DNA from 3 places in the Undibacterium sp. Rencai35W genome. Region 3 is predicted to be linked to each of the others. Evidence: predicted binding sites of a transcription regulator. Region 3 holds the regulator's gene; each other region holds the start of a gene.
The links. Region 3 encodes FliA, which starts transcription of late flagellar genes. Its sites were predicted from a motif close to CTAAAGTTTNNNNNNNNNNNGCCGNTA; they were not measured.
Positions count from the first base shown of each region.

Region 1: fliD (flagellar filament capping protein FliD) is a predicted target of FliA. The motif match lies at 876-902, and genes of this name have one in related genera.
Region 2: ACO0K3_RS09400 (flagellin) is a predicted target of FliA. The motif match lies at 1,315-1,341, and genes of this name have one in related genera.

Region 1 covers NZ_JBMPPC010000003.1:512,397-517,016, reverse strand. Annotated here, with positions in the region: gene ACO0K3_RS09400 (flagellin) at 1-351, shown strand, start outside; gene ACO0K3_RS09395 (flagellar protein FlaG) at 444-815, shown strand; gene fliD (flagellar filament capping protein FliD) at 938-2,953, shown strand; gene fliS (flagellar export chaperone FliS) at 2,996-3,466, shown strand; gene ACO0K3_RS09380 (flagellar protein FliT) at 3,482-3,799, shown strand; gene ACO0K3_RS09375 (flagellar hook-length control protein FliK) at 3,839-4,620, shown strand, end outside.
Region 2 covers NZ_JBMPPC010000003.1:517,236-531,079, forward strand. Annotated here, with positions in the region: gene ACO0K3_RS09400 (flagellin) at 1-1,227, opposite strand, end outside; gene ACO0K3_RS09405 (tetratricopeptide repeat protein) at 1,789-4,368, shown strand; gene ACO0K3_RS09410 (methyltransferase domain-containing protein) at 4,365-5,072, opposite strand; gene ACO0K3_RS09415 (methyltransferase domain-containing protein) at 5,106-5,807, opposite strand; gene ACO0K3_RS09420 (WbqC family protein) at 5,873-6,559, opposite strand; gene ACO0K3_RS09425 (DegT/DnrJ/EryC1/StrS family aminotransferase) at 6,587-7,696, opposite strand; gene ACO0K3_RS09430 (GGDEF domain-containing protein) at 7,827-9,500, opposite strand; gene ACO0K3_RS09435 (response regulator) at 9,591-10,238, opposite strand; gene greB (transcription elongation factor GreB) at 10,389-10,937, shown strand; gene ACO0K3_RS09445 (RelA/SpoT family protein) at 10,968-13,277, opposite strand; gene rpoZ (DNA-directed RNA polymerase subunit omega) at 13,321-13,524, opposite strand; gene gmk (guanylate kinase) at 13,539-13,844, opposite strand, start outside.
Region 3 covers NZ_JBMPPC010000001.1:401,790-415,633, reverse strand. Annotated here, with positions in the region: gene motD (flagellar motor protein MotD) at 1-456, opposite strand, end outside; gene ACO0K3_RS01860 (flagellar motor protein) at 464-1,204, opposite strand; gene ACO0K3_RS01855 (RNA polymerase sigma factor FliA) at 1,186-1,917, opposite strand; gene ACO0K3_RS01850 (MinD/ParA family ATP-binding protein) at 1,926-2,768, opposite strand; gene flhF (flagellar biosynthesis protein FlhF) at 2,761-4,035, opposite strand; gene flhA (flagellar biosynthesis protein FlhA) at 4,032-6,116, opposite strand; gene flhB (flagellar biosynthesis protein FlhB) at 6,113-7,285, opposite strand; gene ACO0K3_RS01830 (EAL and HDOD domain-containing protein) at 7,577-8,791, opposite strand; gene cheZ (protein phosphatase CheZ) at 8,834-9,466, opposite strand; gene cheY (chemotaxis response regulator CheY) at 9,494-9,889, opposite strand; gene ACO0K3_RS01815 (protein-glutamate methylesterase/protein-glutamine glutaminase) at 9,989-11,065, opposite strand; gene cheD (chemoreceptor glutamine deamidase CheD) at 11,107-11,715, opposite strand; gene ACO0K3_RS01805 (CheR family methyltransferase) at 11,719-12,612, opposite strand; gene ACO0K3_RS01800 (methyl-accepting chemotaxis protein) at 12,833-13,844, opposite strand, start outside.

The DNA.
Region 1 (4,620 bases), on a different contig from region 3:
ACAGCCGGCACTAAAGCCGCAACGGTTACTGCGGGCGCAGGCCTGTCGTCACTCGACTTGTCGACAGCTTCTGGTGCTACATCAGCATTGACAACAATTGATGCAGCTCTCGCTTCAGTCAATAGCTCACGTGCTTCACTGGGTGCGTATCAAAACCGTCTGTCATCAGCAGTAACTAGCTTGCAAACAAGTGCAGAAAACTTCACTGCGTCACGTAGCCGTATTCAAGATGCTGATTTCGCACAAGAAACAGCAAGCTTGACTCGTGGTCAGGTGTTGCAACAAGCAGGTACTGCAATCTTGGCGCAAGCAAATGCGTTGCCACAGGGTGTATTAGCTCTGCTTCGTTAATTACTAATGATTATTCGCTGAATTTTCATTAGCAAGAACTAATCCCCTGGTCATTTTTTGATCAGGGGAATTTTTACTTAGAGGAAATGATCATGGACATCTCGTCAATTGGTAATTCCAATGCAAATGTGGCAGTCGTACTTAACCGACAAGCCAGCTCAGATGCGTCAATTTCTACAGCACAAGCAGCCACACCAACCATTACTGAAACGGCTGTAAGCCAGCCGAACAAAAGCCCTAGTCTTGCCGATGTGACTAAAGCTGTTCAAGACATTAATAAATCTATTCAATCTAGTTCACAAGGTGTTGAGTTTACAGTCGACAATGATGACAAGCGTGTTGTCGTCAAAGTGGTCGACCAGCAAACCAAACAGGTACTGCGTCAAATTCCGACTGAAGAAGCGATTGAAATTTCAAAATCACTGGATAAGTTGCAAGGCCTGTTAATTAAGCAACAAGCATAGGTAACTTCAAAAATTTATTGTAAGAAAATGCTACTTTAAAACTGATAGGTAAATCCCCCTCTAAAGTCTGGTTTGCCTGAGCCGATAACTAGGTATAGTGCAAGCATACGAAGGGGAATATAGTGACTATTCAATCAACAGGTATTGGTTCAGGACTGGACGTCAATACACTGGTTACCAAATTAATGCAGGTAGAAAGCCAGCCCTTAACGGCTCTCGCTACCAAAGAAGCGAGCTATCAAGCGAAGCTGTCTGCATATGGATCATTGAACAGTGCCCTTAGCGCATTTCAAAGTTCCCTATCGAGTCTCAACAATCCCTCCACGTTTCAATCTCTCAATGCCTCTTCCGGAGACTCTACGATCGTCTCCGGATCAGCAACTAGCGGTGCTGCTCCAGGTAATTACAGCGTCAACATTACCAAGTTAGCCCAAGCTCAATCCATCTCAAGTGCGGGACAAGTCAGCACAACAAACGCTATCGGTGACATAAACGCTACAACGACAATTTCTTTTCAGTTCGGTACGATTACCGGCACTGCGACGAATGGCGTGTATGGAACAGGCACAACATTTACCCAAGATGCCGCTCAAGCAACTGGATCAATCACTATTGACAGTAGCAACAACTCGCTTCAGGGTATTCGTGATGCCATCAACGCTGCAAACATCGGCGTAAGCGCAACCATCGTTGGCGATGGAAGTGCGACGCCATACCATCTGGTATTAAACTCAAGTAAGACTGGCGCTGCATCAAGCTTAAAAATTAGCGCGTCCGGTGATACAGCCGTTCAGGGTTTATTAAATTATGATCCCGCGGGAACCCAAAATTTTACTGAAATAAATACGGCACAAAGTGCAGCATTGAAAGTTAATGGGATCGACATTACCAGCGCATCGAATACTGTAAGCGGAGCCATTCAAGGTGTTAGCCTCAATCTGACTAAAATTGGAAGCACCTCTATCGCTGTTTCCGCCAATACGACAGGGATACAAGCCGGCATTAATAGTTTAGTCAAAGCATACAATGACCTGAACTCAACAATTAAGACGCTAACAGCCTATGATCCAAGTACAAAAAAGGGCGGATTATTACTTGGCGACTCGACTACTCAAAGTGTACAAAATCAGATCCGCAACTCATTATCCACTGCGGTAAATGGTCTTGGTGGTGGGCTGACTACCTTATCTCAAATTGGTGTCACGTTTCAAAAGGACGGCTCTTTAGCACTAGACTCAAGCAAGCTTACAACAGCCCTGACAACAAAGTTAAGTGATATTGGTGGTCTGTTTGCTTCTATCGGTAAAGCCAGTGATAGTTTAGTCAGTGTGGCCTCTTCCAGTTCTGCCACAAAAGCAGGCAGCTACAATTTAAACATCACTAAAATTGCTACGCAAGGTAGCTTAAGTGGAGACCTGTCTTTGCCGGCGACAACAACGATCGCAGCGAGTACCGCGATCAATGTAACCTTAGATGGTGTAACAGCCTCTGTAGGCTTGGCACAAGGCACTTACACACCCAGCCAGTTAGCCGCTCTGGTTCAGTCGTCGATTAATGGAACTTCTGCTTTCTCTGCAAATGGATCAACTGTTACTGCCTCTATCGGAGGTACGGGTAACCTCATACTGCAATCTGCAAAATTCGGAGCGACGTCAAATGTTAGTCTTGCGTCAAACACAGGATCCTCGGCCGCCCTATTAACCGGAAGTATCTTGGGCGGAACTGCGGGCAACGATGTAGCTGGTACATTAAATGGTGTAGCTGCAACAGGATCCGGTCAAACACTCACCGGAAGTGCAGGTTCCGATGCAGAAGGCCTAAAAGTTTTGGTATCTGGAGGTGCCGTCGGTACCCGTGGTACCGTCAACTTCTCGATCGGTTATGCGTACAAATTAAATAATTTATTAAATGGTTTTCTTGGCAGTAATGGCACCATTGCGAGCAGTTCATCAGGCGTCACGAAAAGTATTACCGACATCGGCAAACAACGTATTGCGCTAAATAGCCGACTTGCAGACACCGAGGCAAGATACCGGGCTCAATTTACAGCACTAGATTCCACCATCAGTAGTTTAAATAATACGAGTACGTTTTTAACTCAACAATTGTCAGCATTAACAGGATCGAATACCAAGTAAAAAAGTTTCTAGGTATTGAAATAAAAATTACGGGAGAAATACATGTTTGGCTCATCTCAAATGAACGGTGCCAATGCCTACGCAAAAGTCGGTATTGAAACTGGAGTCATTGCCGCTAGTCCGCACAAATTAATTGTCATGCTGTTCGATGGCGCAATTGTCTCGATTGGCAATGCGATCCAGCATCTGAATGCTGGTGAGATTGCGGCCAAAGGGAAGTCAATCTCAAAAGCGATCTCGATCATTGACAATGGCTTACGTGCAAGTCTCGATAAGAAATCTGGGGGTGATATTGCGGTCAGCCTGGATGCCTTATACGAGTACATGAATACACGTTTAATTCTTGCAAATTTGAATAATCAGGCCGAACTTTTGCTTGAAGTACAAAATCTGTTAAAAGATCTACGCAGTTCCTGGGAAGCGATTGCCCCAACTACGGCCTCTACCGTCGAACCACCTGTATTAAATACTGATGCACTCGCACCACGTTCTGCTAAATTTCTTGAGGCTTGATTGATGATGGATAGCATGGAAATGATCTCGATATACGAGAATGTCGCAACAATTACCGATCAAATGCTAAGTGCTGCACGCAATGGCGACTGGGATCTTTTGTCCAAGTTAGAAAGTGACTGCACCTCTCAAGTACAGATTCTTCGAATCCGTGAGGTTGAGCAAGAACTGTCACCTGATTTAAGAAGTAGAAAAATTCAGATCATCAGAAAAATCCTCGCTGATGATAAGGAAATTCGTAACTTAACTGAACCCTGGATGGCGCAACTCGCAAACGTCATGCGCAGTTCAGAATCACATCGTAAGCTAACGCGAACTTACGGCTCAAGCTAATTTTTAAGGTAAACACTGATGTTGCCAAGGGTCGATAATTTGCTAAGGCCCGTTGCTGCTATCGAAGCGCCGTCTGCTGTTGCCTCTCTTGGGGAAGCCAAACAAGAGGCCGTCAGTAAATTATCTCAACTGGTTATTGGCCGCCAAGTACAAGGCGAAGTACTTTCCCGGTTAAATGATGGCAGCTTCTTAGTGAGAATTGCAGGAACAACTGCAAAAATGAATCTCCCTGCTGATAGTAAGGCAGGCGATCTGCTTAATTTAAAGTTACTCACAGTCGATCCCCGCCCTACCTTTTTGCTTGGTGAAAGTAATCAGACTGTTATCGCTACCTTCCCCAAACAAGCGCTACTTGGACAAACCCTTCTCGACATGACAAGCAGTCATGCTGAAACAATTTCAGCAGACTTATCCAAAGCAGGTAATCTCCCGCAAAAAATATCGTCGGATCTGGCAGCATCAACAAGTACCCCCACTACAATTAGCCAGACAGCGAAACTTATCGACAGCATTCTGCATCTTGCTCAGGAAAAAGGCACTGCCAATAGCCTGATCGGAACAAGACCACTTGCTGAGCATAGCGACATACTAAAATCGCCAGTTGACTTATCTGCTCAACTGCAAAAAACGATTTCCTCAAGCGGGCTGTTTTACGAATCTCATTTAGCCGACCTAGCGGAAGGCAAACTCACCGCTGCAGATATACGACGAGAACCACAGGCCTTACAATCATTTCAAATCGAAGAAACCGCCCAAACCAGCCCTGATGATCAACTCGTCTCAGTCTCCGGTAAGCCTGTTGTCAGCACAGAGCTTACCCA
Region 2 (13,844 bases), on a different contig from region 3:
ACTTGCAGCAGTGCTTGCGGTAACTGCACCGATATCAACACCATTGATTTTCAAATCACCGGCAGAAATACCTGTGGTTGCCGCTGCACCCGTTGTATCTCTGATGTCAGAGCCAGTTGATACGGTAATACCTTTATCACTGCTTGATGAAAGATTAACTTGAGCCGATGTAGTAACAGAGTAAGCCACACCAGCACCACCGCCTGTTGTAAGGCCGGTCACGTTGTCATCGGATCCACCTGTTGCTGCTTTTTCAATCGTGATATTGCGACCATCAGTAGCTGTTAAAGAAACGGCACCTGTCGTGGTGTCATAGCTTGCTGTTACGCCAGTTTGTGACGATTTTGCGTTGACCGCAGCAGTAACTTGAGCACCACGTTCTGCCGCAGAACCAGCTGCACCCAAAGGACCAAGATCAACACCGTTGATTTTGATGTCGCCTGTTGCTACCGCTGTTGCAAAACCAGTTGCTCCAGTACCTGTGACTGTATTAGCACTGACAGTCGCTGTTACACCGGTATTGCCGGATGCTGCGTTGATTGCAGCCGCTTTAGCAATCGCGCTACCGTTGGAATCCTTGTATGACACACCGTCAGAGCTTGATGAGCCAACGTTAAAACCATTAACGACTAAGCCACCAGCGCCCAAAGCATCAGTTGTCGCAGCGGAACCGGACAAGTTTGTTGCGTAGCTTGATCCAGAACCAACACCTAATGAAGTTGATTTTGCACTGGCAATTGAACCAATAGTGATCTGGTCGTTGCTAGTACCGTTAGCGCCGACTTGGAATGTTTGATTGGTAAAGCTACCGTCGAGCAAGTTCACGCCGTTGAAGTTAGAGTTGCTTGCAACACGGTTGATCTCAGATACCAACTGGCTAGCTTCGTTGTTCAGAGCAGCGCGGTCACTTGCACTATTAGAGCCGTTGGCTGCCTGAACAGCCAGATCACGAATACGTTGTAAGTTATTACCGATTTGAGTTAAATCGCCCTCAGCGGTTTGCGCTAAAGAGATACCATCGTTCGCATTACGTGCTGCCTGATTCAAGCCGCCGATTTGTGAAGTCAAACGCTGAGAAATCGCCAAACCTGCGGCGTCGTCTTTTGCGCTGTTAATACGTAAACCGGAGGAAAGACGTTGTAAAGATGTGTTTAACGATGCTTGTGAAGTCGTCAAATTGCGTTGCGCATTCAGCGATGCAATATTGGTATTGATAAATGAAGCCATTTTAATTCTCCTTACCTAAGTTAAAAATCGGCACTAGCCTTAAACTTTGGTCTGTTTCTGTGACTACAGCACCGCCGTTGTTTCAGGTAACGGACAGGTATCCAAAATATTTAATTTGTTACTGCAAATAAATATTTTTTTTTGAACTAAAGTTTTTACCCTTACTCCGCTGAACGACGAATTTTGAAAATACTTTAGGGTTAAATTAAATTTATTTGACATTGCTAAAAGATAAATTTTCATCAAAATTCTAATTTAATTAATGTCAAATATGCAATTAAACTACTTCCTGGCGATGCAGTTAATAAAAAATAGGTACGCATGACAATATCTTGAATGATGAGACACATTTTTTATGCGGCCACGCCATTACCGCTTTAAAGCGGATTAGCAAGTTGCCACTTATTGTTTATGTGAGTTAAATGTGGATATTTCTGTCTCTAATCAACGAATGCTTGGCGGCTAAGTTTGTTATTGTTTAGGAGCCTCTGCGTAATTCTGTTGATTAGTTTGTTTTACACCCAATCCATTGCGGATTTGTCCAATTTGAGTGAATAAATAATGATCGAAAATAAGCCTGCTCTGGAAGTAAGTGACAGTGAGATAGATTTGTCAGCGATGGATATCGTGTTAACCGAAATCATGCAATCTGCAGATACTCTTTGGCGTAACGGGGAATCGGCTCAGGCAATCGATACATATAAGGCGCTTCTTGCTGAAATGCCGAGTTATTCTGATGCGAGTTATAAATTGGCTTGTATTTATCTGGATGCGCAAGATTTAGTAAACGCAGCATCTTTTTTTGAGCAGGCGATCCAATCGAAGCCGACGGCGGCAATGTATTGGGATCAGTATTTGCATGTTCTTCGTCTGTCGGGTGACGAACAAGTTTTGCAAGAGGCGGCGTTTTTACGAGATCAATTTTTGAATTCTCAGGGGTCTCCTGTTGAACCGGAGGTATCACATGAACATGTGGATCTCACAATTAGCACCGAAAAAAATGATTCCACACAAAAAGAAATAATGTCACCGCAAGTCGCTGTATCTAAAACTGTTTCATCATCAGAAAAGTACTTGAGCGACTTGTATCACAAAGGTAAGTTCGTAGAGATCCTTAAATATACCGAAAAAGCGACTAAAAAAAATTCAGGTGATTCTTTGGCATGGCGTTATAGCGGATTAGCATTTATCGGGTTGCAAAAACTGGATGACGCAGAAATACATATGTTAAAGGCTGTTGAGTTAGCGCCGTCAGACGCAATCGCACAATTTAATCTGGCGCTCATTTTTGTCGCGAAAAAGAAATACCCTGCAGCCGAACTATCATATAAATCTGCGCTTGCAACGAACCCGGAGATGCTTGAGGCTTGCAATAATTTAGGTAATCTTTTGCGGGCTCTGAAAAAATTGGACGAGGCAGAGTTCTATTTTCGAAAGGCAATTGAGATTGACAGGAATTTTGCTGTCGGTTACCTCAATCTTGCTGCATTACTAAGAGAAAAGAGACGATTGAGTGAGGCTAAATATTTCGCTGAGGAGGCGGTCAGGTTAGCGCCGAATCTTGCAGATTCACATAACGCACTCGGTGCAATATTGCAGCTTTTAGGTGATTCAAAGTCCAGTTTAATTCATTTAGAGCGCGCTATCGCATTGCGTCCTGATTATGTAGAGGCTTTATTTAATATTGGGAACATATTTTTTGATCAAAATGAAATTTTGCTTGCTCAGAAATATTATGAGCGTTGCATAAAAATTGACCCGTCGCTTGCATCTGCTTATCGTAGTTTGGGTAACATACTTCATACGCTCGGCGGTCGCCAGGATCAAGTCGAATCGCTTTACCGTAAAGCATTAAGTTTAGATCCAAGCGATTCTACGGCGTTTTCTTCCTTATTATTTTTTTTGGTGGAGTCTTTTAAGGCCAGCCCAGCATTGGTATTCGAAGAGCATAAAAACTTTAGCGTTCGCTACGAAATGCCGTTTATTCCGTTCTGGCCGAAACATACAAATAACAAAAACCATGATCGACCATTACGAGTGGGATTTGTTTCCGGAGACTTTTTTAATCACGCAGTTTCTTCCTATATTGGATCGATTTTAAAAGAACTCTCCACAAAGACACAACTCAATCTGTTCGCGTATTACAACCGTGATCTGGAAGATGAGGTAACTCATCAATTAAAGTCAAATTTTGTCAGCTGGAAAAGTGTTCACAATTATTCAGATCTTGAGCTTGCACAAGTAATCGAAACCGATCAAATCGATATTTTGTGTGATTTGTCTGGGCATACAACCAATAACAGACTACTGACCTTTGCACGTAAGCCGGCACCCGTTCAGTTTAGCTGGATAGGTTATCCGGGGACCACCGGCTTACGAGCGATGGATTATTACGTGACTGATCGTTATTTGGTTCCCGCGGGTGATGCTGAAAAGCAGTTTTCCGAAAAAATTGTCAGACTGCCTGTTTGTACACCTTTTGAACCTTATAAAAATTCTCCGGAAATATCACCACTACCAGCCTTAAAAAATAAGAGTCTTCAATTTGGTAGCTTTAATCGCATCAGTAAAATAAGTGATTCAGTTATATATATCTGGTCGGAAATATTGAACGCGCTTCCAGATAGCCATATGACTATTGGGGGACTTCCGAAAAACCATCATCCTGAGGAGATGATCGCTAAATTTGCAGCAAAAGGTGTTGTGAAAGAGCGACTGACTTTTCTTCATAGGAGCAATATGGAGGGGTTTTTAAAACAGCTTCAAACAGTCGATCTTTGTTTGGACACCTTCCCTTACACAGGCGCGACAACATCTATGCATGGCCTATGGATGGGAGTACCAACCTTGACGCTCGCTGGTAACAGCTCTTTTAGCAGGGAAGGGCAGGCTATTTTGCAACATCTTCAATTAGAACAATTTGTGGCTATAGATAACGACGATCTAGTACACAAAGCAGTATTCTGGTCCAGCAACAGAAATGATCTGGCAAGTATTCGCTCTGGATTGAGACAGCGGGTACTGCAATCGGATTACCTGAATCCAAACAAAATCGCTGTCGCTTTCGAAAAAGCGTTGCGTGTTATGTGGTATCAGTGGTGTGATGGACAACCAATCACTTCCTTTAACGTCGACGATTAGGTTGTTGTGATGTGGTTCGAATAAATACGTGTCTGTGTTAAAGGAAGAGATCCCATTTTTTCGTAAATCAATTTGTACCCATGCTTGACAATAATTTCACCATGGACAGGATAGTTGTAAATGATGATGGATTTTGACGACGATAGATTAGCAATTACCTTTTCTAAAATAAATTCATCAAATGGGTTCGCCAAGTAAATAATGAGTTTATCGCCATAGGCCTGAAAGCGGGTTTTCGTCGCATCTTCGTAGGAATAATTGCCATCATCATGAAACACTCGCTGATTATTATTTCTGGCGATATCTAAAAATGGTTCATAGTAATCAATACCAAATATTGCTTGTGATTTTCTAGCCTGTACGCAGGCTTTACGCCATGTCAAAACGACTTTACCTTTGCCGCAACCTATGTCGATGAAACTGTATTCTGAGAATTCATCTCCAAGCAATTTATCAATTACATGAAATGAGTTTTGTATTTCCGATGTCCATGAGGACATATAAAAAGTACCATGTTCAAAATTTTCCGGGATAGTCTCATGCTGACTTTTGGGTAGCCATGTATGAGTATCCGTATGGTTGAGTAAGTCAAACAGATGTGTTTCTACGAAATATTTAAATGGCAATTGGATCCCTCTTGCTTGGTACATTCTCCAATAATCCCAGATGCCAAATTGCGGGTGTTTGATATTATTTTTAAGCATTAGTCATTATTGTAGAAAGGCAGAAACGGCATCTCAAAGATTAGATAAAATCGTAGTTTCAGCATTAGGGTGAGACCCCTTATGTTCGTAGAGGATTTTATATCCCGAGTCGATAACGACCTGAGCATGTACAGGGTTGTTATAAATAATAATGGACGGATGATCGCGTAAGCGCTCCATCACCTGTTTCAATATGATTTCGTCAAACGGATTGTAGAGATAAACGATGACTTTTTTCCCAAATTCATTGAATTCAGTTTGCGTCGCGTCTCTCAATAAAAATATACCTTCTTCGTTAAACACTTTGCTATAATTTTTTTTTGCGATCGCAATTAGTGGTTGATAAAAATCAATTCCATATACAGCTTGCTGATTTTCTTCTCGCAAGCATTCCTGCTTCCAAACGATCACCACCTTTCCTTTGCCGCAGCCAATATCAACAAACGAGTAGTCATCGAAATCGGTTGCTAACAAGGATTTGACGATCTTGAAAGAATTTTGGATTTCGTTGGTCCAAGAACACATATACATAAATCCGTGTTCAAAATTGTCTGGTTTTTCCTCCCAATTGTCTTTGGGAAGCCAGGTATGTGTATTCGTCTTGTAACGCAAATCAAACAGATGTGCGTGCCGGAAGTAATTGACTGGCAACCATATGCCGCGAGCCTTGAACATTCTCCAATAGTCAATCAGACTAAACTTGAGTTCACTGAATTGATGAATGTTGTTTGGCATAGTAGTCGGGGTTGTGTGAAGCTGACAATTAGGGTTATAGGGTTCGGTTTGCTTACTAAATCTAATCAAATCAGGTGATAATTTTTGATAAGTTTTGATATTTGTGACGGTGTATTGAACATCAGCACGTCGATGATCGATAGGTTGGGAACAAAATCTGTAAACTGCGTATAAGTAACTGGTTCAGACTGGATAAATGAAAGTTCAATCCCTCTTTTTTCAAAACTCGCGTAGTCATATAACTCTTTACCGCCAATCGCATTGATATAGTGGGTCGCTCCCATTTCCTCGCAGATAGCGATAACTTTTTCCTGCCCATGCAGTGTGTTGTCCTTATTGATTGATGACGAAATCCGCCAATCAATCTTGATACCTAGGTAATCAATCACTTCCTTTAACTGATGAGTTAAAAATTGTGCGAGATTATTTTCGCTGTGCATCAATATGCGCTGAATCAAAGGAAACGCTTCATGAAAACACGGCGCTTTTGCGTAGCTGTGACGAATTGTTTCCAGTAGCTTATTTGAATGGTCTTTAATACTGATCTGGTTAATGAGTTTATTTGGACTAGGCTCATCGAGCGGCAAGGTTATTCTTAGATTTTTAGACTGATTCAAAATGAAATTTCTATTGATCCAGCCACTCTTAATATAATTTACATCGTCATAGATCACGAAAATATCGACAGCATCGATTAGCTGAAAATACCCTATATATGGGAATAGATAGGGTTGCATGATGGCTATTTTCATCGACGGATAATTACTTGGATGATGCGATCAGTTCGCAATAAGTTCGGAAATATATGTTACTTCTTCGATTTCTAGTGCGGGATAAATAGGAAGACAGAGTACCTTAAGCGACGCCTCGGTTGCGACGGGGAGATTGTCATGATGCGCAGAGACTAAACCCCTGTACATAGGGAAATTCGAAATCAGTGGGTAAAAGTAGCGACGGCCAAAAATATTTTTATCCTTTAGCTTTTGATATAAGGCGTCTCTGCTCAACGGATATACTGGTTCAACCAGAATAGGAAAATACGCAAAATTGGATAACACATCGGTGCTTTCAGGAAGCAAAGTAATTCCCTTCACGTCTGCAAGTAGCTCACGGTATCTATCCGATATTTGGCGACGCTTATCTAATGCTTTATCGATATGTTGTAGCTGAAGTAAGCCAAATGCGGCGTTGACCTCGCTCATTTTGCCGTTGACACCGTAGGCAACAACGGTTGTTTCGTCTACAAAGCCAAAATTTTTCAAATGATCGATATGCTGTTTTGTTTTAGCGTCCGGGCAAATAATGCAGCCTCCCTCAAACGTGTTGAAAACCTTCGTCGCATGAAAACTTAATACCGATAAATCGCCGCAGCTCAGAATACTTTCGCCCTTACGTTTTACGCCAAAAGCATGTGCCGCATCGTAGATTACTTTGAGATTATAGTTATCAGCAATTCGTTGAATTGCATCAACGTCACAAGGTCGTCCGTAACAATGAACGGGCATGATTGCGGTCGTGTTGGGGGTAATCGCAGCTTCTATTTTTGTCGGGTCTAAATTCAGTGAAATAGGATCAATGTCTGCGAAAACAGGCTTGATGCCGTTCCATAATAAAGAGTGTGCTGTCGCAACGAAAGAATAGGGCGTTGTAATGACCTCACCAGCAATCCTCAAGGCTTGCAGCGCAGTAACAAGTGCAATAGTCCCGTTGGTAAATAAGGAAAGATGCTTTACGCCTAAATAATCACACAGTTTTTCTTCCAGTTCGTGATGAAATGGACCGCCATTCGTCAATATTTTTGAGTCCCAGATTTTTTCTAAATAGGGGATGAATTCTTCTAATGGTGGAAGAGAGGGTTGTGTGACATAAATTGGATTAGTCTTCTCCATACCCGGTCTCTCTACAAAATAGTGAAGGTGACTACGATTAACTTCTTGCGTAGGTTGTTATTGTAGGCGGAGATCAGGTCGGGCGTAAGCTTGATCTAGTCGGGTTTTACTCGTTAATTTGACTGATTGACTAATTTGCCTTCACTACGCGATTTTTACCAGTCTTCTTGGCTTCATACATCGCTTTGTCTGCACGCTTTACAACGGCTTCTTGAGCCTCGTTCGGGCCTCTTAGCGCCACGCCCGCGCTAAATGTGATGAACAGGCGTTGCTCATTGGCAGTGAAAAAATGAGTCGTCAATTCACGTTGCACCCTGGTCATGGCAGAGGCGGCTTCGTCCAGATTTGTTTCTGGCATGACGATCAAAAACTCTTCACCACCATAACGCGCTATCACATCAATGGAGCGGAGTGTTTTTTTGACGATGCGAACCAGATGCACCAGGGCTTCATCACCTGCGGCGTGCCCATGTGTGTCGTTGAGTTTTTTAAAGTTGTCCAGATCCAGCATGGCCGCACAGAGAGGGGTACCGCGACGGTCGGCTCGATCTGCCTCACGCTCAAACACGTCATCGAGTCCGCGTCGGTTAAGGCTGCCAGTTAATTGGTCTTCACGCACTAATTCGCTCATGTGGGCAAGTTTGTCTTCGAGTTCTTTAATTCGAACTTCCGCTTCTTTTACTTCTTTTTGTGCGACGATCATCATCTCATGTGATCGCATTGTTTCCGTTTGTACGGTGCGGGTTTCATCCAATATAGACGCAATGAGTTGATCGACTTCGATCACATCTTTACTTTGACGGATCTGATCTGCATAGCCGCCCATTTTGCTGTGGTAGGTTTCTGTACTGACCGTCATGACACTGAGGCGATCAATAAAGGTCGCCATCATGTTTTTAACGGAAGTTTTCGATTCATCGATGCTGTGTTTGAGCGCACCTTGCTTATAAATGACGTCTTTGAGGCTTCTGGTGGCTTCTTGTAAAGCACGATGATCTATCGGCCCAGAAATCAGGCTTTGTACAACTTCGATCTGGCCGCGTAGCCAATTATCTTCGTCGAGTAATTCGTGGACATTATCTAAGAGTAAGCCAAATAATCTCAACAACAACTCTTGCTGTTCAGCGGTATCGCCGCTGCTCAATTCAATTTGAAAACACAGCTGCTTGAGTCGTGACGCGACTTGATTCAGCGCTGTTTCGCTTTCTGCATCCCTGACGGCGATTCCCAGTGCTTCTGATTCTGTGGCAAGTGAGGGGTTCGGCTTGAGCACGGAAGCGAGAGCCAAAGTCAAAGTGCGGTACAGCAAATCTTTTAAAATTTTCGGACGGCTGTCCTCGACAGGAATGTCGTCAACCAGAGAAATAGAGTTGCTCGCTGTGCTCGCAACTGGTACGGGAATCGGATCTACCAGGCTGATGGAGTTACTTGGTTTGACCAGTGTTTTTTCTGCTAATTGTGTAAGACCTTTGCTGTAATCGTCCCAGTTACCTGATTTGATTGCGCGACTGAACCGATGACCAAAGTTACCCAGATCCCCTGGTGATTGCTTCAGACTCTCTGCGAAACCGAGTAGCAATTGTTCAGCGGCAGACGGTTCTATACCTTCAGTCGATTGAGGTGACGCCGCCGGAGTGTCTGGTTTTGTTTCGGATATTTCATCAATGACACCGGATATTTCCTGATACAGCTTGCGATAAGCCTCGGGAGTTGGCGCAATTCTTTGAATTGCCAGTCGCCGGAAAGTTTCTCTGGCGATGTCAGTCGGTGTTTTGAACTGTGAATTATTAGGATTGTTTGACATGGTGCTTCCGCGCTTGAACTATCGAGTATCAGGAGGAGCTACTGGTAATGGTAATACTGGATTTTAGTGTTTTTTTATGCCTTTGCGGACTTATTCAACAAGTTGATTTTTGATCGCGTAATGCGTCAGTTCTGCGTTGTGGCGTAATTTCATTTTTAATAATAAGCGTGCCCGGTATTCGCTGATAGTTTTGACCGACAGAGACAATTCTTTGGCAATGTCACTGACGGTTTTGCCGGAGGCAATCATCGTCAATGTCTGGTACTCGCGATCAGACAGTGTTTTGTGCAGTTCGCCTTCATGCTCTTGATTGAGGTTGTTCGCAAGTTCCTGGGCGAGTTCGGGGCTAATGTATTTCAATCCTGATGCAATTTGACGTATGGCTTGCAAAATTTCAGTTGCGCTGGCTTGCTTATTCAAATAGCCAGATGCACCGGATTTATGCGCCCGTATCGCATATTGGTCTTCTCTGTGTATCGAAAACATGAGGACGGACACCTGAGGCGATTCTTTTTTAATTTGCTTAAGAATTTCGATGCCATTTTTATCTGGCAGTGAAATATCCAGCATCATGATCTGATAATCGAGTTGCCGTGAGAGCCTGATTGCATCTAGCCCATTTTCGGCTTCTCCCACAATGCATATATCTTCTGTGCTGCCGATGATTTGTTTTAAACCCTCACGTACGACGGCATGATCGTCGACGATAATAAGTTTGATGGCTGCGCTCACTGTCATGCATATACCTTGATCGAAAATAATTCTGTTGCGGATAGAGTCTGACGGCAACGACTATTGCCGCATTTACTGGTGTCTATTCTATAAGGCTTGCTGGTGTCGTGGTAGGCATCAGCGTATATTTTTATGCATCTCCGCTACAATGCCGGAATGAGTAAAGCATTTGTCAAAGAAACCGAGCAGGATGATGATCTGGAATTTGGTATTCCTGAGATTCCTGCTGGTGTTAAAAATTATATGACGCCACAAGGTCATCAAAGAATGAAGGAGGAGTTCTTGCATCTGATGGATGTCGAGCGCCCTGAGATCGTCAATATCGTTCACTGGGCGGCATCGAATGGTGATCGTTCTGAAAATGGGGATTACATCTACGGTAAGCGCCGCTTGCGTGAAATAGACCGGCGTATTCGGTTTTTAACCAAGCGACTTGATATCGCAGAGGTTGTCGATCCGCGTGTTCATCATGGAAACGATCAGGTATTTTTTGGCGCAACGGTAACTTATGAAAACCAACAGGGTGACGAGGTCACGATTACCATCGTCGGTGTTGATGAGTTTGATCCGCTGGCGGGCAAAATCAGCTGGGTGTCGCCAGTGGCGCGCGCGTTGACCAAAGCCAGGGAGGGCGATACCGTCGTATTAAAGACGCCGGCAGGTATTGATGAATTGACGATTATTGAGGTGAAATATCCTGAGTAAGACGTTCAAGAACGAACGTGAGGCATTAACTCAACCGTGTTCGCGCCAGATCTTGGCGACGCCATTGAGGTGCTTCACATTGCGCATCAGTCTGGCGAGGTGAGTACGATCTTCAATCTGGATGGTGAAATGGATATTGGTCATATCGTTGGCCTGACCATCCTCCATACTGACATGGCTAATGTTGGCGTCTGACTCGCCAATCTCTGCGGCAATCCGTGCCAGCGCACCTCGCTCGTTATTGACCATCACGACGACGCGACTATCAAAGCGACGGTTCAAGTCTTCACCCCAACTCACGTCAATCCAGCGATCAGGTTCTTTCACCTGCATGCGTTTGGCGTTGTCGCAGTCATCGGTGTGTACCACTAATCCCTGATCACGCTTGAGCTGGCCGACAATCCCGTCACCGGGAATTGGCAAGCAACACGGCGCCAACTGGACTGAAACGCCTTCACTGCCATAAATAATGACAGGATCTCGTTTGGCATTAAGTTTGTCGCCAGCAAATTGCTGGAATGGAATCGACGGAGAATCGTCTTCCACCAAATCCAGAATATGCCTGGCGACCAGTGCTGCCATGCGCTTGCCAATGCCGATATCGGTATGAATTTCTTCCAGTGATTTGGCGGTTGACTCGTTGAGTAATTTGTCGACCAGGCTCTCCGGTAATTCCGGATTTAAATGTACTGCGACCAGCGCCTGTGCCAGCAATTGACGGCCGAGTTCTGTCGATTCGTTCAGATTGATGGTGCGCAGATAATGGCGGATCGCCGAGCGTGCCTTACCTGTGCGCACGTAGGTCAGCCAGTTTGGTGTAGGACGAGAGTTTGGTGAGGTAATGATTTCAACGATGTCTCCATTTTTTAATTCGGAGCGCAACGGAACCGGCTCGTGATTAATTCGTGTCGCAATCGCCTGATCGCCGATATCAGTATGAATGTTGTATGCGAAATCAAGTGCCGTCGCACCGCGTGGCAGGGCGATAATTTTCGATTTTGGTGTGAATACATAGACCGAATCAGGAAACAGATCGACTTTAACATGCTCTAAAAATTCAGCAGAATCCCCTGTCTGCTTTTGAATATCCAGTAAGGATTGCAGCCAGGCATGCGTACGCTGCTGAAGATCTGTCAGGTTGCCGTCTTCATTTTTGTAAAGCCAATGCGCGGCGACGCCAGATTCGGCGACCTGATTCATTTCTTGCGTGCGGATCTGAAACTCAACCGGTGTGCCGTAAGGGCCGATCAGCGTGGTGTGCAGAGATTGGTAGCCATTCGTTTTGGGAATGGCGATGTAATCTTTAAATTTACCCGGCATCGGCTTATACAGGGCATGCAAGGTACCAAGGGCGAAGTAGCTATTTGGAAAATTATCGACAACGATACGGAAACCGTAGACGTCCAGCACTTGTGAAAAGCTCAGGTGTTTATCGTGCATTTTGCGATAAATACCATACAGAGTTTTTTCACGACCAAAAACCTGGGCGGCAAGTCCAGCTTCTTTTAGCGCAGTTTTCACTGCTTCCATGATCTTATTGACGACCTCGCGACGGTTGCCACGCGCCGCTTTGACGGCTTTGGCGAGTGTGCGATAACGCATGGGGTATAGATGCGCAAAAGCCAGATCTTGTAACTCGCGATAAATATTATTCAGGCCGAGCCGGTGTGCGATCGGCACATAGACTTCCATCGTTTCTCGAGAGATGCGACGCTGTTTTTCCGGTTTCATCGCACCCAGGGTGCGCATATTGTGTAGCCGGTCAGCCAGCTTGACCAGAATGACGCGCACGTCGCGCGCCATGGCTAGCAGCATTTTGCGGAAATTTTCAGCTTGCGCTTCGATCTGGCTTTGGAATTCGATTTTTTCCAGCTTTGACAAGCCGTCAACCAGCGCCGCAACTGGCGCGCCGAAGCGTTCAATCAGTTCTTCTTTTTTGACATCCTGATCTTCCATCACATCATGGAGTAGTGCCGCCATGATTGCCTGAACATCGAGTTTCCACTCCGCACAGATCTCAGCTACCGCAATAGGATGCGAGATATAGGGCTCACCTGAGCGCCTGACTTGTCCCAAGTGCATTTCGTCAGAGAAGCGATAAGCTTCCTTGACTAGCTTTAAGTCAGCAGGCGAGAGGTATTCAGCTAAGCGGGTGGTCAGTGCGGTGATGGAGGCAACGCCGGTCGCTGGTGCGCGTGGAACAGGATTTTCTGGCAAGGAGGGCGATACAGAAGAAGGCGATGAAGTCGATGGGTTCGATTTGGAGGATGATCGTCGTGAAGCTGCCTTCTCAGGAGAGACCGCGGCTGGAACAGAAGAATTGCTGTCTATAAGATTCATTCCGTTTAGTTCCCAGCCGTTTCACGGTAGTAGCGCTAAAGAATTAAAGAGGTACTTTTTTCAACATTTCAATGCCAATTTTACCTTCCGCGATTTCGCGCAGAGCAACGACGGTTGGTTTGTCTTTTGAGTCCACTTTTGGTGTGTGACCTTGCAATAATTGACGCGCGCGATAAGTGGCGCACAGGGTCAGTTGAAAACGATTAGGGATGTTTTTCAGTGAATCTTCAATAGTAATACGTGCCATTTTCTTTCTTTCTATCATGGGTTGGCATGGATGCCCAATTGGGCAAACAGCGCTGCATTGCGGCTTGCTTGCTGCGGGAAGCGGCAGCGGGTTGCCTTGACGACTGCATTGAGTTCTGCCAAGGCGGTTGCAAACTCTTGATTAATAATAACATATTCGAACTCGGGAGCGTGCGCCATTTCACCGCCAGCGGCCAGAATTCGACGAGTAATGATGTGCGGTTCATCTTGTCCGCGTTTTTTCAGGCGCTCTTCCAGCGCCGGGATTGATGGCGGCAAGATGAAGATCCTGACCGCGTCCGGGAATTGTTTTTTAACCTG
Region 3 (13,844 bases):
CGCTTTTAACGCCTGATATGAATCAAGGTTCAATTTCGCCTCACCCGGCGCGAACAAAACACTCGCGTTGATCTCAATCGTAATACCGCGGCTGGTCTGACTGACACTCACCTTACCTTCGCGCACCAAAGGCTCAAGGACACTCAAAATATCACGCGCCATACCCGTCATCTGCTCACGTTCTTTGTGCAAAGTTTCGAGATTTTTTTGCTTAACGGGACGAATAGGATCAAGTTTGATTGCAGGCTCTACATCACTGTTGGCAGAATGCATCACCATCGCCTGACCAAATGCACCTGTGAGCGAATTAGATAAGACACGATATTTGCCTTCATTCAAAGAAGATATCGCATACATCACAACAAAAAAAGCGAATAGCAAGGTAATAAAATCAGCATACGACACCAGCCAGCGATCATGATTATCACTCTCATCATGATATTTTTTCCTGGCCATGGCGGGCTTATTTTTTGTGGTTGGCAAGGCGCTCTTCCACGACCCGGGGACTATCACCCAAGGCAATGCTGTAAAAAATATCCGATAACATTTCACGTCGCGTTACTTCACTGCTAATGATTTCCTTTAACTTATTACTGACCGGCAGAAAAAATAAGTTGGCTAGTCCTACACCGTAGATCGTTGCGACAAAAGCGACTGCAATCCCGCTACCTAATTTACTCGGATCGGACAGATTTTCCATCACATGGATCAGACCAAGAACTGCCCCCAGAATACCGATAGTTGGAGAGTAACCCCCAGCGGCATCCCATATTTTGACAGCCTGACGCTGTTCAATTTCATATAAAGAAATATCAACATCCAAGATTTCTTTTAAACGAACAGGATCAATTCCATCGATGACTAAGCGCAAACCTTTGCTGATGAAAGGATCTTTACTTGCCCCCATATAACGCTCTAAGCTAAGAAACCCCTCGCGGCGAGCAACAACGCTCCAGATCAGCGCCTCTTGTATCGTTTTTTTACTCGTGTCGATTGGCATGGATACGATCCATTTCAACATTTTGACGCCACGGATAAACGTAGGCATCCGGCTCTGCAACAGCACTGCCCCAATTGTGCCAATGACGACAATCACGAATGCGGCGGGCTGCACTAATGATGACAGGCGTCCGCCCTCGATGAGCTGCCCAGAGAAAATTCCGGTGATAACTAATACAAGCCCAATTATGCTAGCCCAGTCCACGCTTTCTCCCTTAAAGATGCTCTTAATCGAGCTACTGCCTGGCTGTGTAGTTGGGAAACCCGCGATTCAGATACCCCCATTACCGCGCCGATTTCTTTTAAATTCAATTCTTGTTCGTAGTACAGCCCCATTAAGAGCTTCTCTCTCTCGGGAAGGCTGTCAATTGCAAAGATAACCGCATCACGAAAATCTCCATGCAACAAATCCTGCAGAGGATCACCCGACTGATCGGTACAATAATGATCCAGAAAATGTTCTTTGGTATCGGCGTCATGAAAGTCTTCATAGTAGACCAATTGGTGTCCACCACTTTCACTCAAAACATCCTGATATTCAGCCAGGCTTAACTTCAATTGTTTGGCAACTTCCGTTTCTAGCGGAGGTCTGCCTAACTTTTGTTGAAGCGTGTTCATTGCCGTCTCAATCTTACGCATATTCTGACGGACTCCACGTGGCAACCAGTCACTATTCCTCAACTCGTCAAGCATCGCGCCGCGTATGCGCTGTACGGCATAAGTCTCAAATTGAGCACCATGATTATCTTCATAGCGGTTGACCGCGTCGAGCAAACCTATCATGCCGGCCTGAACAAGATCATCCACCTCGACACTGGGGGGTAAGCGCGCCTTTAATTGATAGGCAAGTCGTTTTACCAGAGGAGCATGCTCTGTAAGTAGAGAATTTTTGTCTGACTTTCCGCTGGCAGTGTACATAATTTCTTTTAAATTCCGATGCCCACACCCAACTCAGGCAAGCCACGCAACCCCAGTGTTGACTGAGCAGCTGTTGCCAACTGTTCAGCCAATTTGGAGAAGGCAATTGATGCTCCAGCCAACGGAAAAGCATCAATTACGGCACGACCCAAATGAGCAGCTTGTTTCATGTGATCGTCTTCAGGTACATAACCTACAAAATGTAATGGAACGGCTAAGTAACGGCTCGCCGCCTGAGCCATATTGGCATATACCAGTCGCGCTGATTGTTCAGTTGCCCCAGAGACTAAAATACCGTAAGAACGACGACCAAGGCGACTATTAACTCGTTTAATCAAACCATATGCGTTTTTAATAGTGACGGGATTTGCCGATACTTGTATCACAACATCAGACTCCTCAAACGACGCAAGAGGAAACGCATCATTACTATCGATTTCACTATCGACGATCACTAAGTCGGCCGCATTTGCCGCAACATCAAAAACCCGGGATAATTTTCGCGAATTTTCGGCTGGCAACCGCGTTGAATTCATCGCATATTTGGATAGCATGGACACCGATAAATTTGATGAGACTATTTTAATCGCCTCTTTCATTGTACGCTGTTGTCGCGCTACATCCAACAGGGTGCTCTCGGAATCGCTGCCCAACCACGATCCTATACTATGGCTTGAGCAGCGCGCATCAATCATCAAAACTCGTTGACCTTGCCTGGCAAGCGAAACACCAAGATTGACCAACATGCTGCTCTTCTCATCATCACGCAAAGCAGACAAAAACGTTAATACGCGCGGCTTTGGCGCCTCAAGCATACGGCGCAATCCTTCTGCCTGATCAAAACTAGCCAAGAGACACCTCCCGCAAAGCACCGGGATTAATCGCGTTTGCCATTGCAGCATTTGCCATCACCATCGGGAGCTCATCATCCTGCAAACTAAAAGCGGAAGTCTCGCGTTTTAATTTAAACGCACGATCAACCAGATACTGCTTGTTAGCGACATGCAAATCTTCAGGCACACGCTGGCCGCTGGCAACATAATAGATATTCAGTTTCTGACGCACAGCAATATCTAGTACACCACCAATCGTTGCTGCTTCATCGAGCTTCGTCAAAATACAACCAGCTAAATCGCCTTTACCCTGATAAGCCCTGACTACCTCACTTAAGGTTTCACCGGTAGAGGTCGCATTTAGACATAAAAGTCGCTTCACATTACTATCGGCGCCTGACAACATCGCAATCTGCTCTGCCACCATCTTGTCACGTTGGCTCACACCGACCGTATCAATCAACACCGTATGCTTATTCTTGAGTTCAGACAAAGCGATGCGTAAGTCGGACTCGTCTTTAACAGAATGCACCATGACGCCGAGAATTTTGCCATAAATACGTAATTGTTCGTAGCCGCCAATACGATAACCATCTGTCGTGATCAAGGCCAGCTTAGCCGGCCCATGGCGCATCACACAGCGCGCTGCCAACTTGGCAGTCGTCGTGGTTTTACCCACGCCAGTAGGACCGATTAATGCATACACACCACCTTTTTCTAATATCTCGCTTTCATTTGAAATAGTAGACAGATTCTTGTTCAGTATCGCTTTAATCCAATCAAGACTGCTGACGACGTCATCTGATTCAGGCATTTTTTCGATCAGAAAGCGGGACAAACTCGCGCTAAATCCGGTTGCCAGCATTTCCCGTAAAATTTCAGCTTTCTTAGGCTGGCGCTTTTGTGTATTTGTCCAGGAGAGTTCTGCCAATTGCGCTTCCAGCATCCCTCTCATCGACCTGATCTCATTCATGACGGCAGATATCTCACCCGGACTAACCTGTGGAGTCGTCTCGCTATCAAAGCGACTGATACTGTTCGCAGTATATTGCTGAGAACTATCGTCCGACGTGAAGCGAGGAGTGAACCTAGGGACATCCGCCACCATTATTTTTTTATGTTCTGGCGTCACCAGTGAGCTTACCATCTCATCAGCCATCGCCAAGATCTCTACCCGGCCGTCAACATTGCGATTCGATAAAATCACTGCATCCGAACCTAGCGCATCTCGAACCAGGCGAATCGCTTCACGTGAGGTATTTGCCGAAAATTTTCTGACGTTCATAATTGCCCTCCAACGAGGCTGGTAACTCTAATAGTTTTAGTTTCAGGTAGTTCTGCTTGCGATAAGACTTTTAATTGAGGCAAGGTTCTTCTGAGGAAGCGAGACAATAAAGCTCTTAATGGACCCGGCACCAGCAGCACTGGGGTCAATCCCATTTGTTCCTGATGCTGTGCTGCTGCCTCTGTCTGACTTGCTAAAGTATCGGCAAGACCGGGCTCAATCCCTGCACCGTCGGCACCATTCGTCTGCAATGCCTGCATCAATAGCCGCTCCAGGCGATTGTCCAGAGTCATCACCGTCAATTCATTCGTAGAAGGGAATATTTGCTGAACAATCGCACGACCAAGCGAAATACGAACATAGGTCGTCAATTCATTCGCGTCTTGTGTGTGCATAGAATGCTCTGAGAGCGTTTCGATAATGGTTCGCATATCACGGATATGCACCCCCTCGATGAGCAGGTTTTGTAAGACTTTTTGCAGTATCGAGAGTGGTAATAATTTAGGAACTAATTCCTCCACGAGCTTAGGTGACTCTTTTGCCAGATGATCCATAAGCTGCTGCACTTCCTGACGACCAAGCAACTCCGCAGCATGCGATGTAATCAGATGATTTAAATGGGTTGCAATCACAGTGCCAGCATCAACAACGGTATACCCCATCCCTTGCGCCTGTTCTCGCATCGCCGCATCAATCCAGACTGCAGGTAATCCAAACGCAGGATCCGTCGTGACAGCACCTGGTAAATTTCCCGTAACCATCCCAGGATTAATTGCTAGATATTGTCCGGTCAACGCCTCACCAGTCCCGACCTCGACTCCTTTTAAAGTAATTCTGTAAGCCGATGGTTTCAACTCGAGATTGTCACGAATATGTACCGGAGGCGACAAGAAGCCAACCTCCTGAGCAAATTTTTTACGAATCCCTTTAATTCGTCTGAGTAGCTCACCGCCCTGCCCTTTGTCAACCAGAGGAATGAGTCGATAACCGACTTCTAATCCCAAGGTATCTACCGGCAAAATATCTTGCCAGGTCGCCTCTTCTATTTCGGGAGCGGTTGCTTGCGGTGGCGCTTGTTCCTCGGCTGTGGCAACAATTTCAGATTTTTTCGTTAATAAATATCCGCCTCCAATTAGCACACCCGCTAGAAGAAGAAATGCTACATGGGGCATACCAGGAATAATTCCCATGCCACCAACGATACCGCCGGTGATATACAGTACTTGAGGTTTGGCAAATAGCTGACCAATCAACTGGCCACCGATATCCTGGTCACTGGCAACGCGGGATACGACAACACCCGCAGCAGTCGAGATAATTAATGAAGGAATTTGCGCAACCAATCCGTCGCCAATTGCCAGTAAAGTGTAGTTTTTTAAGGCTGTTGCGAAGTCCAGATCATGCTGCACCATACCGACGATTAAACCACCGACAATATTAATAATCGTCACCATGATGCCAGCAACAGCATCGCCACGAACGTATTTAGAGGCACCGTCCATCGCGCCATAAAACTCCGCCTCCTGTGCTACTTCTGTGCGGCGGCGACGAGCTTCTTGCTCAGCGATCAATCCTGCATTCAGATCTGCATCAATCGCCATTTGCTTACCTGGCATCGCATCCAACGCAAAACGGGCACCGACCTCGGCAATACGACCGGCACCTTTTGTTACGACGGTAAAGTTAATGATGGTCAAAATCACGAATACGACGATACCAACCGTATAGTTACCGCCAATCAAAAAATGCCCGAATGCTTCAATGACCTTACCAGCCGCATCTGGACCAGTATGGCCCTCAGTCAATACTACACGGGTAGAAGCGACATTCAGCGATAGACGTAACATCGTACTAACCAACAGTACCGTTGGAAAAACCATAAAATCGAGTGGTTTTACCGTGTACAGGCTGGTCAATAAAACGATAATTGCCAGAGCAATATTAAAACTAAAAAATACGTCCAGAACAAACGCAGGCAGTGGCAACACCATCATCGCCAGCATCATAATAATCAAGACGGGTGCAGCAATCGCCTTGTTAGTAAATATGCTCATCCAGGCGGGCAATTTCAGACTATTCATTCATAAGCTCCGATTAAAGGAGACTGTTGTGGTAATTCGTTATTAGGATCCAACTCGGGGGGCACGTCGATTTCTGTCGGTAAAATCGGCTTTAAACCACCATGCTGACGGAAAGTTTTCAGTTGAAATACATAAGCAAGCACTTCGGCCACAGCGGCATACAGCTTCTCCGGGATTTCATCTCCCAACTCCGTGTGCTTGTATAAAGCCCGCGCTAAAGGGGGAGCTTCTAACAAGGGGACATTATTTTCACCTGCAATTTCACGAATTCTCGCGGCAACTGCGTCAGCACCTTTAGCAACGACTCTCGGCGCGCCATTACCACCATCGGTGTATTTCAGCGCAACGGCAAAATGCGTAGGATTCGTTACGATAACGTCTGCCGTCGGAATCTCTGCCATCATGCGACGACGTGCCATTTCTCTTTGCTGAGCTCTGATTTTTGCTTTGATTTGCGGATTACCGTTAGCCTCTTTCGACTCCTGAATCACTTCCTGATGTGTCATCTTCAACTTGTTAGCGTAATGCCACATTTGATAAGGAGCGTCTATTGCAGCGATAAAAACAAGCGCACCAACAATCGATAAAAAACAAGCTGCAAGCAAATTACCCATATGAGCACTGCCTTGTGCAAGCGGCTCAAGAACCAAGCCAAAAATTGCATTTTTTTGACTCATTACAACTATCAGAGCAACACTACCAACAAGAATCGTTTTGATAATGGCCTTGACGAGTTCTACCCCGGCCCGAGTTGAAATCATATTTGCCAAACCAGACAAAGGATTCATGCGAGAGAAATTAGGTTGTAAGGCCTTCCCGCTAAACAACCAGCCGCCAATCAACAAGGGAGATCCGATTGCCACAATAACTAACAATCCGGCAATCGGCGCAAATGCAATCAACACATCCATCAGACCGACAGCAATACTTGAAAACAATAAATTGATATCAAATGCCAGGCTACGATCCAGCGATAAACCATTCATCAACATATGACTTAACTGACGTATTAAACCGCCTCCAAAGATCCAAAGTGCACTCCCCGCAGCCAATAAAATAGTGCAGGTCGACAGCTCTCTTGAACGTGGGACATCACCCTCCTCCCTGGCCTGCTCCAGACGTTTGGGTGAGGCTGGTTCGGTTCTTTCGAGATCGCTTTCTTCGGCCATCGCCGACTCCCATTCTTTTCTGAAATGCAAGCCAGCTAATGCCAGCACATTTCTACAGTTAAGATTATTCGCGAAATTAGAAAAGTGACATACGAGGAATAAGTGATGAATTACCCCTCATTTCACAGGAAGTGTTAACTCAGACCTTACGAGCAATAACAATTTGAAGTGACACTAAAAATTACTCCACGATAGTGAGCAAAAATTTCGCTTGTTTAAGGTGGAGGAACAAATGAAAAATGCGCCAGAGCGGCGCATTTTTTAAAAAGAAGTAAAACAAAAATACAATGCTTATGTAGCAGCGATATTTTTTGCCCAAACTAAAGCGGACAGATGTGCGGCATTAACCTCATTCGGTTTTATGCGTAACGACTCTGATAAAGATCCTACTAACATGCTATTCAACTCACAAGCTTCTGCAAGCGCAAGGTAAGGACCATAAGCACCACCTCTCGAAATTAAGGCTTCAGTAACGGCCTCTGGCAACTGAATCGTTGACAAAACCTCTTCCATTGAAATTCCAAGCAGGCGATCTAACAAAGAGAACATTCCGGCAACAAACAGATTTTCCGCCTCAGCTTTAGACATGTAAGGCTGACCTAAGAGCTCCGCAAAACGTCCGCGAACAATCGCCGTTTCCAATAAAACCGGTGAATATCCACTGGTACTCGCTGTCGCAAGCAAAAGGGACAACCAGCGATACAAGGGGCTATAACCAAGAATTTGTACTGCATGTTTCAACGACTGCACTTCGGTTCTCAAACCAAAACCTGCAGAATTTATATATCGCAATAATTTATAAGCAAGCGTGGCATCTCTTTTTACGACGGCCTCAAGCTGCTGAATATCTGCGTTCTTCCTGATCATTTCCATCAACTGCAGAATAGTCGTCTGCGCAGTATTTAAACCTTTTTTCTCAGCACTCGGTCTCGGCGTCAAATGTAACTTACCAACAAAGGAATCAAGTCCTAAAGCAGAGCAAGCATCAAAATCCTGCCAACTGAGGACGTTTCTCGCAACCATCCGAACCGAAGATTGCTTGAGCGCCGCATAGACCTTGGCCTGTGATGCCAGATTGGCTGGATTTAACTGAACTTCTATGTGGGAAATTTGCGAGAAAAAAGATCTTTCCAGTGTGCTCAGATCAGCGCCACGCATGCAGATTCCGTAGCCCAATTGACGTAGTTCTTTGATTGACTCAAGTGTCTCAGGATTTGTAAAGTCACGCTTTGATAATACCAAAACGGTATTTTTGGGCGGTAACAGTTTTAAGCCCTCAGCCTTCAATAGTTCTGGAACAGCATCCATAAATAAGATACTGTCACCCAACAAAAAGCCCGTATCCTCATCATTAAGCTTTTCGGCAACAAATTCCATCAGGGAATTCAAATCATCAACACTGAACTCCGCCGCTTGGCTTGAATTTTGCCATGATAATTGAAAACCAATAACACGCTGCTTAGGATCAAGCAAAGGCTCTCTAACAATGAAGTTAGTTTCGTTCATATTAAATTATAAGTAATAACTTTATTTAGGCGAAAGGATTAGCTAAAAACCAAGACTGTCAAGCAAATCATCTACTTGCCCTTGATTTGAAACTACATCGACATTGCCGTCAGGATTAATTTGCGGCCCATTCATCAGACCGTCTCCAACATCTCGCTTGATTTCGTCAGGAGAATAGTCGATCAACAATTGCACAAGCTGTTGCTCAAGATTCTGAGCAATATCAGTTACTCTCTTTATTACTTGCCCGGTTAAGTCTTGAAAATCCTGCGCCATCATAATATTCATCAGATGGGATTTTGTCTCTTTACTGTTGGCAGCAACTAGTTTTAGGTAGGCAAGTGTTTCTTGTGCAGTTTGCTGATATTGTTCCAATGTTGTGGAACTAGATATCAATCTTTCAAAATCTACAGAAATTTTCCTGGCGCCGTCGTCAAGGGATTCCTGCAGCGGAATTGCCTCGTCAGTTGCATTAAGAACACGCTGCGCCGCCTGCTCCGACATTTTTGCCACATAATCAAGTCGGTCACGGGCATCAGGAATGTCTTCTGCCGCTCTTTCAAGTAACTTATCTAAACCCAAACCTCGCAAATTATCGTGCAACAGCCGCGTCATTTGGCCTACTCGCGAAAGCAGGTCATCATGTTGCTCGTTGTCATTCATCTCGTCACTCATCGTAGCTCCCTGACAGGTTGCTCTTTGCTACGCAGGTTTTCCTAATTTTTCAAAAATTTTTGACAGCTTTTCATCCAAAGTTGCGGCAGTAAATGGTTTTACCACATAGCCGTTTGCACCAGCCTGAGCAGCAGCAATGATATTTTCTTTCTTTGCTTCTGCAGTTACCATCAGAACCGGCATTTTTGCTAATGCGGGATCAGCACGAATGTGCTGCAGCATTGTCAGACCATCCATATTTGGCATATTCCAGTCCGAAATAACAAAGTCAAAATCGCCACTCTTCAGTTTGGCCAGTCCCATAGCACCGTCTTCGGCTTCATCTACATTGGAATAGCCAAGTTCTTTGAGCAAGTTTCTAACGATACGGCGCATCGTTGAAAAGTCATCTACAACTAAAAACTTCAGGTTCTGATCGGCCATGAATTACTCCATTGTTTCTTTAAAGATAGTTAATAACATTATCGGTCAGTTTAATACAAAGTGCTGCTAATAATTAATAACAATTTTGAATTGTCGGATCTAAACACGTAAAGCACGACTTCCATGCAAGGCTAAGTAATGCAGCACCAACGAAGGCAGCTCATTTAAAGGACCAACCTCATGGGTAGCACCAACCGCAATTGCCTCACGTGGCATACCAAATACTACACAAGTTGCTTCATCTTGGGCAAAATTGTATGCCCCTGCATTCTTCATTTCCAGCATACCATTAGCGCCATCTTTCCCCATCCCAGTAAGGATAACGCCAACCGCATTTTTGCCAGCATAAGTTGCTGCAGACCGAAATAATACGTCTACCGACGGTCGATGCCTGTTAACCGGAGGCCCATCATCTAGCTTAGTCACATAATTAGCCCCACTTCTGGCTAACAACAGATGTGAATGACCAGGCGCGATGTAAGCATGTCCCGGCAAAACACGTTCACCACCGGCAGCTTCACTTACCGAAATTTTACATAAACCGTCAAGCCGCTTAGCGAAAGACCTGGTAAAGCCCTCTGGCATATGCTGCGTAATTAAAATTCCGGGACAGTCTGAGGGCATTTGAACTAAAAAATTTTTAATGGCTTCAGTACCACCAGTTGAAGCACCAATGATGATAAGTTTCTCACTACTTGTCAGTGGGTTTTTCACCAAAGGCAATGCTGTTAAGGCAGCTTTATCGGCATCAGTTGAATGAAGAGTTCTTGGCCGGATACGCGCTTTTGATGCAGCGCGGATTTTATCTGCGATCAGTTCCGAGTATTCCAACATACCGCTCTGAATTGACAGCTTAGGTTTGGTGACAAAATCAACTGCCCCCAGCTCAAGGGCTCGCATCGTAATTTCTGATCCACGCTCCGTCAAAGACGATACCATGATGACAGGCATTGGCCTCAGCCGCATTAATTTCTCTAAAAAATCCAACCCATCCATTTTTGGCATTTCAACATCAAGTGTTAAAACATCTGGATTTGTTTGTTTGATCAGATCTCTGGCAACCAAAGGATCAGGAGCAACGCCAACAACTTCCATATCCGGCTGGCGGCCAATGATTTCACTCAACACACTACGTATCAGTGCGGAGTCATCTACGATCAATACTTTAATTTTCATAAAAATATCCCGCATCAACGCTAGATTTCATACGATTGTATTTAAAACAAATCAATATCGCCGCCAACTGGTACCGTTTTAAGGCGACTAGCATAGTCTTGCTCGCGTTTTCTCAATGTATCGTTATGCTCAACCTTCAATTTTTTTACTAAAACTTTTCCAGTTTTTGGAAAAAAATATACTTTTCGAGGATAGATATCATTCAAATCCTCTGCAATCACACGCATTCTCTCAGCACGCAAATAATCGAGTACAAATTTTGCATTCCGCTCGCCAACATTAATCGCTGTGAACCCCCGCAAGACATTTCCGCCACCAAAAACTTTGGCTTCCATATTCTCGCGTTTAGCTCCTGCTTTTAATAGCTCGTTAATTAATACTTCCATTGCATAAGTACCATATCGCATAGATGCGGACACGGGGTTATCTGTATCAGCCCCTCCGTCGGGAAGCATAAAATGATTCATCCCGCCGACACCTGAGACACGATCTCGGATACACGCTGAAACGCAAGAACCAAGGACTGTGACAATCAACATATCTTTTCCTGTGAAATAAAATTCACCAGGTAAAATTTTTGCGGCATCACAATCAAAAGTACGATCGTAATAAATGTTCGTCGCAAAATGCTCTTCACTTAATTGGCTCATGACTTAACCTTTGTTTGTATGATTCGAAACAGTCTTACGGCGTGACTCGTGCATACCCGCAAGTTCGTAGACTGTTTTACCTCTTAATTTGAAGTCATCAGAAACATACAGAAAATTTTCAGAATGTCCGGCAAAAAGTAACCCATCAGGTTTCATAAGCGGAACAAATTTCTTTAAAATTTTCCCCTGAGTTGGCTTGTCAAAATAGATCATTACGTTACGGCAAAAAATAGCATCAAACTCACCATTAACTGGCCAGCTATCTGCCAAAAGATTCAGTTGTTTGAACGTGATGAGATCTCGCAATTCTTGTCGCACTCTAACCAATCCATCTTGAGCACCTTTTCCTTTAAGAAAAAATTTCTTTGCTCGTTCCGGAGACATTTTATCTAGGCGATCAATGTTATAAACACCTTTTGAAGCAGTTGATAAAACGTTGGTATCAATGTCTGTCGCAATGATATGTGCAGGTGGCTTTAAACTGCCGAATGCCTCACATAATGTCATTGCAATCGAGTAAGGCTCCTCTCCCGTTGAGCTTGCAGAACACCAGACGTTGATGGGATCTTTCCTTTTTTTTACGTGTTCAGCAAGCAAAGGGAAATGATGCTCTTCTCTAAAAAAGGAAGTCAAATTCGTTGTCAGTGCGTTAGTGAATGCCTCCCACTCGGCACCAGCAGGTTCTTTCTGCAACTGATCCAAATAAACAGAAAATGAGTTAATACCTGTCGCACGTAAGCGACGTGCCAAGCGGCTATAAACCATTTCCTGCTTGCTGTCAGCCAAAGAGATACCCGCCTTTTGGTATATTAGCCCTCTAACTCGGTCAAAGTCTTTTTCATTAAAATCAAATTCCTTTGCTGTTTCAGCTCTGTTTTTTTCAGCAGATTTGGTCATTAATTTATCCTTAACATGAGGCTTACTTAATCAACCAATATTTAGACAGGATTGATTTCATCTATATGAATACGTACAACATAATCAGTCAATCTTACGTCACGGCAAAACAACAGTTATTCAGGAAATTCACAATATTTAATTAGTCCGAGTAAATAGCATTATTTCGACTCATCAAAATAGAAGAGGAATCTAAGTAATTTAAAACAATCCAAAGAGTTTAAAATTCATCCCACTCGTCGTTAACAGAATTACTATGCTGCCGGTTTGGAGATGCCGATGACTCTTTTCTTGCAGTCAATTGCTTCACAGGCGAACGCCCCTTGGAGCTTACATGTACAGGTGCTTTAGTAGATTTCGCGGGCTTAGCCGCTGAGAAAGTATCAGCACCACCGAGCTTAAAGACACTGACTGCTTGCGCCAAAGCCTGAGCCTGTTCTTCCATACTCTCTGCCGCTGCCGCTGCTTGCTCTACCAAGGCTGCATTCTGTTGCGTCATTTCGTCCATCTGGGTAATGGCGAGATTGACTTGTTCAATCCCGGCACTTTGTTCCTGGCTTGCTGCCGTAATTTCGCTCATGATGTCGGCGACATGCTGGACACTGGTGACAATTTCGTCCATGGTCTTGCCTGCTTCGTCGACTAGTTTGCCTCCTTGTTCTACTTTGTCGACGGAGTCGTCAATCAGGGCTTTGATTTCTTTGGCGGCACTGGCGCTGCGTTGCGCTAAGTTGCGGACCTCTGAGGCGACAACCGCGAATCCACGCCCTTGTTCGCCAGCTCTGGCGGCTTCAACAGCGGCGTTGAGGGCGAGGATGTTGGTCTGGAAGGCGATGCTGTCGATGACGCTGATGATGTCAACTATCTTGCGGGAGCTGTCTTTGATGGAGCCCATGGTGTTGACAACCTGACCCACAACGGCGCCTCCTTTGACTGCGACACTGGAGGCGGAGACGACGAGCTGGTTGGCTTGTCTGGCGTTGTCGGCATTTTGACGAACGGTACTGGTGAGTTCTTCCATGGAGCTGGCTGTTTCTTCAAGCGAGCTGGCTTGTGATTCGGTTCTTCTCGATAAATCAGCATTCCCTGAGGCAATCTCTTGGGATGCTACTGTGATTGCCTCAGTTCCGGAGCGAACCTGCCCCACAGTTTTACCTAAACTATCATTCATATCTTTCAGTGCATTCAGCAAAGACGATACCTCATCGTTGCCGCTCACAACTACTTGTGCA